DNA from 2 places in the Halomonas sp. DP5N14-9 genome. Region 2 is predicted to be linked to the other one. Evidence: predicted binding sites of a transcription regulator. Region 2 holds the regulator's gene; the other holds the start of a gene.
The links. Region 2 encodes PhoB, which activates phosphate uptake and scavenging genes when phosphate is short. Its sites were predicted from a motif close to TGTCATANNNNTGTCANA; they were not measured.
Positions count from the first base shown of each region.

Region 1 (5,079 bases), on a different contig from region 2:
GGCTGCTGCAGGCCGACGGCACCTACATCAAGCAGGACCCGGGCGAGGCCGCACCGATCTCCGCCCAGGAAACGCTGCTGTACGCCTACGCCGCTCGCGCTTGAATAACGCCCCGCGTTGACGCGCCATCGGCGCGTCGATAACACCACCCAGGCCCCTCGCCAGCGACGCTGGCGAGGGGCTTTTTCATGTTGTCGTCATGTGTCCTGACGGCTGCCGGTTGCCGCTCGAGCTGCGCCTTGGCCGACCCAAGCGGTTCCCGGACCAACCGCCTCCCGCTTCAGGCTGCCGATCATCCAGCCCTGGACACCCAGACCCTAGAAAAAACACCCCGGCTCCCTGAAAAGGGAGCCGGGGTGCTGGGGCGGCGCAAGACGTCAGACGTCGACAACGCCCCTGGAGGTTTCCCGAAAGGCCGACGCAAGCCGACACCTTTCGGACACGTCCTAGACGCCGATCTGGCCGCCGTCTTCGCGCTGGATCACCACCGTGGCGGCGCGCGGTCGCACGCTGGCATCAGACGCCTGGGTCGCGTCGTCACTGGCCGGCCAGTTGCCCGGATGCTGGATATTGATAAACAGCGCGGTCTTGTCCGGCGTGGGGAAGATGCCAGTGACCTCGCAGCCGTTGGGGCCCACGCAGAAGCGCTTGAGCTTGTCCTGGTTGGCCCCGGAGATCACTGCGGCGGCACCATCGGCACGCTCGAGCTCCGCCGGCACGACCGCCAGCACCTGGTCATTGGTGCTCTCGGTGACGCCCTCGTAGCCGTTGTCGGTCTGGATCCACAGGATGCCCTGGCCGTCGCCGCGCTCATCGAAGTAGAGCCCATCGGGACTGGCGAATTCGTTGTCGGCGGTCAGCCCGGACAGGTTGTTCTGGTCACTGGCCGCGGCACCGAACACGAATACCTCCCAGTCGAAGGCGGTGGCATCGCTGCCCTCGCGCCAGCGGATGATCTGACCGGCCTCGTTGTTCGCCCGCGGGTTGGCCGCATTGACCGGTGCCGTGGCGTAGCCGTTGCCCAGCGCGGTGATGTTGTCGCCGTCGCCGGTCAGGGTCGCCTCGGTGCCGTCTTCGGTACGCTTCGAGTTGTTGGTCAGGGTCATGTAGACCTCGCCGGTGGACGGGTCCACCGCGCCCCACTCCGGGCGATCCATCGGCGTGGCACCCATCAGGTCGGCGGCGTCACAGGTGTGGATGATCACCCCGGCCAGGTCATCGGCGTCGAGTTCCAGCGCCTCGGCCAGGGTACGGCCATCTTGGGTGGAAGCGTCCGGCGTCAGCGGCAGCCACTCGCCGCTGCCATCGGCGTTGAAGCGAGCGACGTAAAGGGTGCCGCTGTCCATGTACTTGTCACCGATCGCCAGGCGATCGGCCTCGGCGCCGGGAGCGATGGCATCCGCCGGGTCCCAGGCCGCCTCGGAGACAAACTTGTAGATGTACTCGTTGCGCGAGTCGTGACCGGAGTAGAACACCACCGGCTCGCCTGCTACCAGCTTGCCCGGCCAGCAGCCCTCGTGGCGGAAGCGGCCCAGCGCCGTGCGCTTGATCGCCTGCCTGCCGGTATAGGGGTCGATCTCGACGATATAGCCGAACTGACGCGGCTCGTTGCGGTAGTCACCGCTGGCGTCGTCGGCGACGGGGTCGCCGATCAGACGGGTAAATTCGTCGTCGCGTTCGCTGTCATCACCCGCGGCGGTCTCCCAGCCGTAGCGTCCGCGACCACTGGCGATGCCAAGACGGTCATCGTCCAGGGTACGGCCTTCGTTCTTGACGAAGTAGGCCGGCCAGTTCTCCTCGCAGGTGAGGTAGGTACCCCAGGGCGTGTAGCCGTGGGCACAGTTGTTGTTGGTGCCGCGAGCCTGGGTGCCGCCCGGGGAATACCTGGTCTTGACGTAGTCGCTGCCCGCCACCGGCCCTGACAGGTGCATCGGGGTGGCGCTGGTGTAGCGACGGTTATGGGCGGAACCCTTGACGTGGCTCCAGCGACCATCGGCGTCCTTCTTCACCTCGACCACGGTCACCCCGTGGGCGTTGATCTCGGTGCGCACCTCGTCCGCCGGACGCTTGCCTTCGGTCATGTTGGTAGGGCCGCCCTGGGGCGCCCACAGCGCGTTCTCGTCGATGTATTCGTTGTTCATCACCAGCAGGAAGCGCTCGGAGGCCGTGCTCTCATCCAGCGCGAAAGGATGCATGCCGTCGTGATGCATGCCGACGCTGGCCGCCTGGGCCTGGGGCGTCATCGTCAGATCCTCGCTCCATTCGGGCGCGCTGTCGTCAAGCGGCGTACCCCAGGGCACCAGCACCTGGGCGGTATAGCCCGGCGGCACCACCACGGCGTCGCTGCGCGAACCGGCAATCGACTCGAAGGCCAGCGCCAGCGGCGTCTTGGCCATCCCTGACGACGGCTCGTTGGCGAAGGCCGAGAGACCAAAGCTTCCCAGCATGGTCATGGCCGCCATGCCCATGCCACCCTTCATCACCGCTCGCCGGGAAAGACGACGGTCGAGCACCGAGGAGAAGGGTTCATTACGGCTGGGGTTCAACAGACGATGATCTTCAATTTCCTTGCTCATTGCGCAGTCCTCTTCTTGCAGCCCTCTGTTCGCCGTCAAGGCGTGGGCTGTCGGTGCCAGTCACTGTTGCCGGCCTCGGGTATCGGAGGGGAAAGTCGATCACAGGGGCGACGGCGGTCCGCCGACAACACTAGGTAGTCCAGATGACACTCGTATGACGATAGACGAGGTTGACGCAGAGCACAGGAAGTAGCGCTATTGTAAAAAGAGTAACAGTTGGTGAAAGAAAATGGCTTCGCTCGTCGACACAGTGCACCAACAATCGCTATCGACAGGACCAGAACCATGTGGAATCTGGGACACCGACATCAGCGCATACTTCTTATGCCCCAACGCGCCCCTTCAGCCGACGAAGATCCCGAGCCTCGTTGGTACTGGGTCCACTGTGTCGATCAACAGAGCCTCGACCGGGGCAGCGCCGCCAATGTCCAATCGCTTTCATGCCTCGACCAGGCACTTCCCTGTTGTCTCGTCATACCGCCACAATCGGTTACCCTGGTAACGCTGGACGGCGCCCTGGCCGAGGAGGTCGACAGCAGGGAGTCACTGGATGAACTGGTTGAGCGGGAGCTTTGCGTAATACCGCACACTCTCGCGCTCCATGTGCTCTATCGTGATGACAGCGCCCTGGATGTCATGGTGGTGCAGCGTACCCTGCTGGCCCAGTGCAGCCGACGCCTGGGACGCCATCACCTCTCGCCCCGCTGGTGGGCCAGCGCCTTCCAGGGTCTGCCGCCGCCCGAACCCGACACCCTGGGCGTACTGCCCTGGGGCGACGACTGGATGCTGAAGTGGCGCCACCCCGAGACCCCTGAACGGGAGCGCTGGCTGTGCTGGCCCAAGAGTCAGGACATGGAGGACCTGAGCGACCATCTTCCGGAAGTGCTGCGCGAGTCGCCATGGAATTGTCCACTGGCCCCCCAGGCCGTCAACGGCCTCGACTGCCTGGACTTCTGTGCCCGCCACCTGCCCGAGGACCTGCCACTGGTGCCCTCGGACATCGGAGGTGAGGGTCAGCCAAGGGAGAAGAAGCCCGAGCCCGCGTAGAGGCAGCGTGATCGCTATCGCTAAACTTCGCTGCCGCTGGCCCAAAAAACGTGTAGAGGCGTTTGAAGCGACGAGAGGGAGTGCTGAAGTCATATCGTGAGCGATGACGAGCCGGATGCCGCCGGAGCGCAAAGGCTGGAGTTTACCTCCGACGAAATGAGAACCTTTAGCGCCGGCGGCGGAGTTGCAGTGCATCGCCATCTATCCCGTGTTTCTTCAATCTCCGAGCATGACTCCTATACTTTCCGTTTGGCTACCAACTCCGTTGACCGCCGTAATATCCTGGGGACAGCATGACATGACTACGTAACAGGTCATCATTGCCTTGAACACGATCCTGTCGTCTCTTTTGGCCACGGGTGGCACAAATGTCAGTGAGCCATCACCATCAAGTGGAACATTCATCCACACATTGAATGGTGATGGAACATGCGAAACCTCCTTGCCGATGGCAAGCAATGCCATTCGAAGATTATCAACACAGTTGTCATGGTATTCGCTTACGCCAAGCTGTCTATAGCGATTGATATCGCAGGCGGCAATCAATGTGTCATGCACCCCAGGCGAAGTATCTTCCACTAGTTCCAGCATCTCGTTTCTTCTATTGGAAACCATACTGTCACCGACAACCGGCACCAAGCGCCCAAGATGGGTTCGAGTATGTTCCATGGATAGAAATTCGTCTGGATCACTCGTATTGAAAGCCCACATATCGCAGACCTGCAATCCACTTACGTTAATCAGCGTAAGCATCTGCCCTTTTTCCAGTACAACGGCAGCGCCACACCTCGCGGGAATGAAATAGACCTTTCCTGGCTGCAGAACACCATTGCGCGCAAGCGGTTGGCTCACTGACAACTGTTTTTCTTCCAGCGCACCGAAAGAAGCCGCCAGATCAGGCTCCCTATCTCTACTTATATAACCACCCATCATCCACCTCGCTCACTGATTTTTCCGACTTATCATGAAGAATACATTGTTGGAAATCAGACACTCCCTCTCACCACATCGGCCCTCTGACGGCGAGACGCGCAAATTTCTCATCCCGCGAGACTATTCTTATTTCAAGTTCTGCAATACAGACGTTTGCTGGACAGGGAATCACATCTGTTGCCGAGCATCTGGTACCCAGCAGGGGACGATCGTAGAAGCGGTCACGGAGGTGCGCTCACCCCGAGACTGGATCGGAAACAACGCGAGGAACGTCCAGACTGGCCGCCAGCCTGTCGACCAACGCCTCAACGCGTTGCTCCGCCTGAATCAGAGACTGCTGCAGCCGCTCGTCGGCAAACTCGTCATACTCCACGGCGATGCTGTGCAACTCCTCTATGCCGAGATAGGCGAAAACGGTACGCAAGTGTGGTTCGACGTGGTTGGTGTGCTCCATTCGCTCACCAGACTCATAGCCATAATCACCCCGGGCACCAAGCACTACCAAGCGCTTGCCCATGGCGCT
Region 1 is NZ_JAHVHR010000035.1:149,341-154,419, reverse strand. Features, by position in the region: gene ppk1 (polyphosphate kinase 1) at 1-104, shown strand, start outside; gene KUW00_RS20440 (PhoX family protein) at 447-2,576, opposite strand; gene KUW00_RS20435 (hypothetical protein) at 2,901-3,623, shown strand; gene KUW00_RS20430 (DUF1989 domain-containing protein) at 3,840-4,556, opposite strand; gene KUW00_RS20425 (FMN-dependent NADH-azoreductase) at 4,792-5,079, opposite strand, start outside.
Region 1: the regulator PhoB is predicted to act here: its motif matches at 2,719-2,736, upstream of KUW00_RS20440 (PhoX family protein).

Region 2 (5,079 bases):
CTCGATTCGCCAATGCACCTTGTCGGTCATCGGCGGCAGCGCCACCACCGGCAGCAGCGGCGTCTTGACCAGCACCGGCCAGGGCCCGTAACGCACCTGGGTGGGACGACCACACAGGGTCGCAGCCAGCGCCTTGGCCGAAGCCTGCAGCGGCTGCACGTACATGGCATTGACACCGTCCACCGAGGCCACATCACCCAGCGCATGAACACGAGGATCGGAGCTTTTAAGGTAGCGATCGACAGCGATGGCATCATTATCTGTCGCGATACCGGCCTCTCGCGCCAGCCGAGAGCGCGGCTTCAGACCGGTGGCCACCAGCACCATATCCGCCTCCAGCTCATGGCCGTCGTCGAGGTGCACACCGATGTCACCACCGGCACCTTCGAGCCTGCTCACCAGACGGCCATGGATGACGTCGATGCCGGCCTCGATGAAGGCCTGGCTCAGGGTCTGACCCAGTCGCCGGGGCAGCAATCTGGGCAGCAACGAGGGTTCAGGGCCGACCAGGCAGACGCGATGACCACCGGCGTGCAGATCGTTGGCAAATTCACAGCCGACCAGTCCGAGGCCGACGATGGCCACCCGAGCCGGGCGCCCCAGCGCCTCGAGGCCTGCCGAAAAACGCCGATAGTCGTCGAGATCATTGATCGAGAACACCCGTCCGGCCAGGGCATCGGGAATCTCGAAGGGCGCCACGGGGCTGGCACCGGTGGCCATCACCAGATCCGACCAGGGCAGGCGTTCCTGGCCCAGGCTCAGGGTGCGCGACGCCAGATCGATGACATCGACCCTGGTGTGGGGACGTACCACCGCGCCCAGTTGATCGGCCAGTTCCAGCGCCGAGCGCGCGGCCAGCCGGTCCGCCGCCAGGCCCTTGGCGAAGCCGGTGGACAGCAGCGGTTTGGAATAGTCATCGCCTGAGTCGGCGCTGATCAGGGTGATCGGTCGGTGGGCGTCCAGCGCCCGCACCTGGCGTGCCAGGCCTATGCCCGCCATGCCGGTACCGATGATGGTCAAGGGTCCTTGCATCGCTTCCTTCGACTCTGCCGACGACCGCCGGGCGGTCGCTGTTGAAGCTGGGCCGGCCCGCACGGGGCCACACCAGCGGGTGAGTGCTGGGCCACATGGTACACTATGCGCCGACCGACCGGAGCACCGCCCTCCGGTGACGACAGCCCTGCCGAGGCCGCATGACACAGCTTCCTTCCACATTCCGCTCCCTGGGGGAGCGCTCGGGGTCCGAACCGGGTAATCCCGCGCCAGCCACAGCCGCTTCGCCGAATGCCGACGCGGCCGATATCGTCGACCCCGGCTGGGTGTCGCTGGCCTCCGGTGGCATCGCGGTGCCCGCTGACTGGCACGCCTGGCTGGCCTCGCGGGACTCCCTGACAGAACGCCTGATCGAGGCGGCAGGCGCCGGGCACTTTCGCGTACGCCTGCTGGCGGAGGCCAAGGGCCTGCCGTGGCCGGACGAGGCCCACGTGCTGGGTCTGGCCAGCGACGAGCAGGCCTGGCTGCGCGAGGTCGCCCTGTGCGTGGACGAGGAGCCCTGGGTGGTGGCGCGCAGCGTGGCACCGATCGTCGAGCGTCACGACGCTCCCTTCGAAGGCCTCGGCGAGACCTCTCTCGGCAGCTGGCTGTTTCGCCAGCCCGATCTCGAGCGCAGCGCCATTCAGATCGGCCGTAACTCGAGGCCGATCCACGGCTATACCGGGCTGTGGCAACGCCGCTCGGTATTTCGTCACAGCGGCTGGGTGCTGCTGGTGCAGGAGAGCTTTATGCCGGCCATGGGCCGGGCGTTGTCGCTAGCCGCCTCGGCCACCGGCTGACTCCCTGTTGTCGCCCTCTTCGGACACCGAGGCGCCAACCATGGCGTGGGCTGACGGTAGCCCGCCGAAGCCCTGTACGAATGATGATGGCCTACTGGTCTTGTCGTGCCGGTCGAGCCTGGCTGGGCTCGCCTTGCTGGTCATGGCCGTCGGCTCGCGCTAGGCTGCGCCAAGGCTTCTCGGCGATGTTTCTCCGAGAAGCGACTTTTGCCCGGCTTACGCCTCATTTTCGCCTGACCTGCGCCAGAGCATGAGAGAGACCGATGGATCGTTCGCTGCTGCGTCCCCCTGGATACCTGAACCGAATTCCCGACTTTCTGGCGCTGATGCGTCTGGACCGCCCCATCGGTACCTGGCTGTTGATGTGGCCGACCCTGTGGGCGCTGTGGGTGGCCTCCGAGGGCATTCCGGGCCGTGACACCCTGCTGATCTTCGTCGCCGGCGTCTACCTGATGCGAGCGGCGGGCTGCGTGGTCAACGACTACGCCGATCGCCACTTCGATGGCCACGTCAAACGCACCAAGAACCGACCGCTGGCTACCGGCCGCATCAGTGAGCGGGAGGCCAAGGTGCTGTTCGTGTGTCTGCTGGGATCGGCCTTCGCGCTGGTCTGGCTAACCAACGGCTTTACCGTGTGGCTGTCGTTGATCGGAGCGGTGCTGGCCGCCAGCTATCCCTTCATGAAGCGCTACACCCACTTCCCCCAGGTGGTGCTGGGCGCGGCCTTCTCCTGGGCCATTCCGATGGCCTTCGGCGCGGTGCTCGGCGAAGTCCCGATGGTCGCCTGGCTGCTGTTTACCGCCAACGTGCTGTGGACGGTGGCCTACGACACCGAATACGCCATGGTGGACCGCGACGACGACCTCAAGATCGGCATCAAGTCCACCGCGGTGCTGTTCGGCCGCTGGGACACCCGCATCATTGCGCTATTGCAGCTGGCTACCCTGGGGCTGCTGGCCTGGGCCGGCAGCCTGCTGGCGCTGGGCGGCTTCTTCTGGCTCGGCTGGCTGGCCATGGGCGCGACCTTTGTCCACCAGCAGCGGCTGATCAAGAGCCGTGACCGCGACCGTTGCTTCCAGGCCTTTCTCAACAACCACTGGTCGGGCCTATTGCTGTTCGCCGGACTCGGACTGAGCCTCTATCCCTCCCTCGGGTGAGGGAAATGCCCGTCTCGGTCGCTCGACAATGGATACAATGTCATCTAATTGTCACATTGACGTGGTGTCATTTGTCACCGTCGAGTGTAAGACCCTGACCAAGAGGCTCCCGGGATGACCGCCAAGACCGTACTGATCGTCGATGACGAAGCCCCGATCCGCGAAATGATCGCGGTGGCGCTGGAAATGGCCGACTACCGGGTGCTCGAGGCGGACAATGCTCAGGCCGCCCACGCCATCATCGTCGATGACCAGCCCGACCTGCTGTTGCTGGACTGGATGATGCCGGGCACCAGCGGCATCGAACTGGCCCGCCGGCTCAAGCGCGAGGAAACCACCGCAGAGCTGCCGATCATCCTGCTCACCGCCAAGGGTGAGGAGGACAACAAGATCCAGGGCCTCGAAGCCGGCGCCGACGACTACATCACCAAGCCATTCTCGCCGCGAGAACTGGTAGCCAGACTCAAGGCAGTGCTGCGACGCGCCACTCCGCGGGGCGTCGAGGACCCGGTGGAGGTGGAAGGCCTCAAGCTCGACCCGGTCAGCCATCGCGTCAGCGTCGACGGCAAGTCACTGGACATGGGCCCCACCGAATATCGCCTGCTGCAGTTCTTCATGACCCACCAGGAGCGCGCCTACACCCGTGGCCAGTTGCTCGATCAGGTCTGGGGTGGCAACGTCTACGTGGAAGAACGTACCGTCGACGTGCATATCCGCCGCCTGCGCAAGGCCCTGGGGGAACCCCATCAGCAACTGATCCAGACCGTACGCGGTACCGGTTATCGCTTTTCGGCCAAGGTCTGAGCGAGCCATCGACGCAACGCAGCACCAGGAGGGATGAGGTGAACGGAGCCGAGAACTGACGTGGGTCGTCTGTGGAGACGAGAAGTCTGGCGCCTGGCCGTGCTGGTGGGTCTCGGCGCCTTGCTGGGCTGGCCCTTCTCGCTGTCCAGCGTAGGCATCGGCCTGGGCCTGGCGCTTGGGCTCAGCTATCACCTGCGCAACCTGCACGCGATGCACGACTGGCTGACCCACCGCCCCCAGCAGGAACCTCCCACCGCCAGTGGCCTGTGGGGCGAGCTGTTCGATCGCCTCTATCGCTACCAGAAAGGCCAGCGGATCACCCAGCGCCGCCTGCGCTCGACCCTGCAGCGTATCCAGGAATCGTCCGAGGCGATGCGCGACAGCGTGGTGATGCTCGATCGCCACGGCGACCTGGAGTGGTGGAACAGCTCTGCCGAGCGCATGCTCGGCCTGAAGCCGGCGCTGGACCGCGGCCAGCACATCACCAACCTGCTGCGCGACCCGCGCTTCGTCGGCTACTTCAATGCCCGTGACTACCGCGAACCGCTGAGCCTGCCCTCCCCCATCGACGAGAACATGATCCTGCAGTTCCAGATCACCCTGTACGGTGACGATGAACGCCTGGTCATGGCCCGCGATATCACCCGTCTGCATCGCCTGGAACAGATGCGCCGCGACTTCGTCGCCAACGTCTCCCACGAGCTGCGCACGCCGTTGACCGTGCTGACCGGCTACCTGGAGACCTACAGCGACATGGCCGGCATGCTGCCGGAACGCCTGGGCAAGGGGGTCGCCCAGATGCAGAGCCAGACGCGCCGCATGCAGAATCTGGTCAACGACCTGCTGCTGCTGTCACGACTCGAGAACGACCAGGGCGGCAGCGACCACGTTCGCCTCGACCCCACCACCCTGCTGCAGGCGGTCAAGCGCGACGCCGAGGCATTGTCAGGCGGCCGCCAGCAGATCGAGGTCGTCGTCGAAGAATCGCGCAGTCTCACCGGCAGCGAGAAGGAGATGCACAGCGCGGTCTCCAACCTGGCCTTCAATGCGGTGCGCTACGCCGGTGACGGCGCCCATATCACGCTACGCTGGCGTGCCTACGGCGAAGGCGCCTGCCTCGAGGTGGAAGACGACGGCGAAGGCATCGATCCGAGGCACCTGCCACGCCTTACCGAACGCTTCTACCGGGTCGACAAGGGCCGCAGCACCGCCACCGGTGGTACCGGCCTGGGGCTTGCCATCGTCAAGCATGTGCTGCTGCGCCACGAGGCACGCCTGGATATCGA
Region 2 is NZ_JAHVHR010000001.1:73,321-78,399, forward strand. Features, by position in the region: gene KUW00_RS00370 (FAD-dependent oxidoreductase) at 1-1,032, opposite strand, end outside; gene KUW00_RS00375 (chorismate--pyruvate lyase family protein) at 1,194-1,832, shown strand; gene ubiA (4-hydroxybenzoate octaprenyltransferase) at 2,096-2,989, shown strand; gene phoB (phosphate regulon transcriptional regulator PhoB) at 3,104-3,793, shown strand; gene phoR (phosphate regulon sensor histidine kinase PhoR) at 3,854-5,079, shown strand, end outside.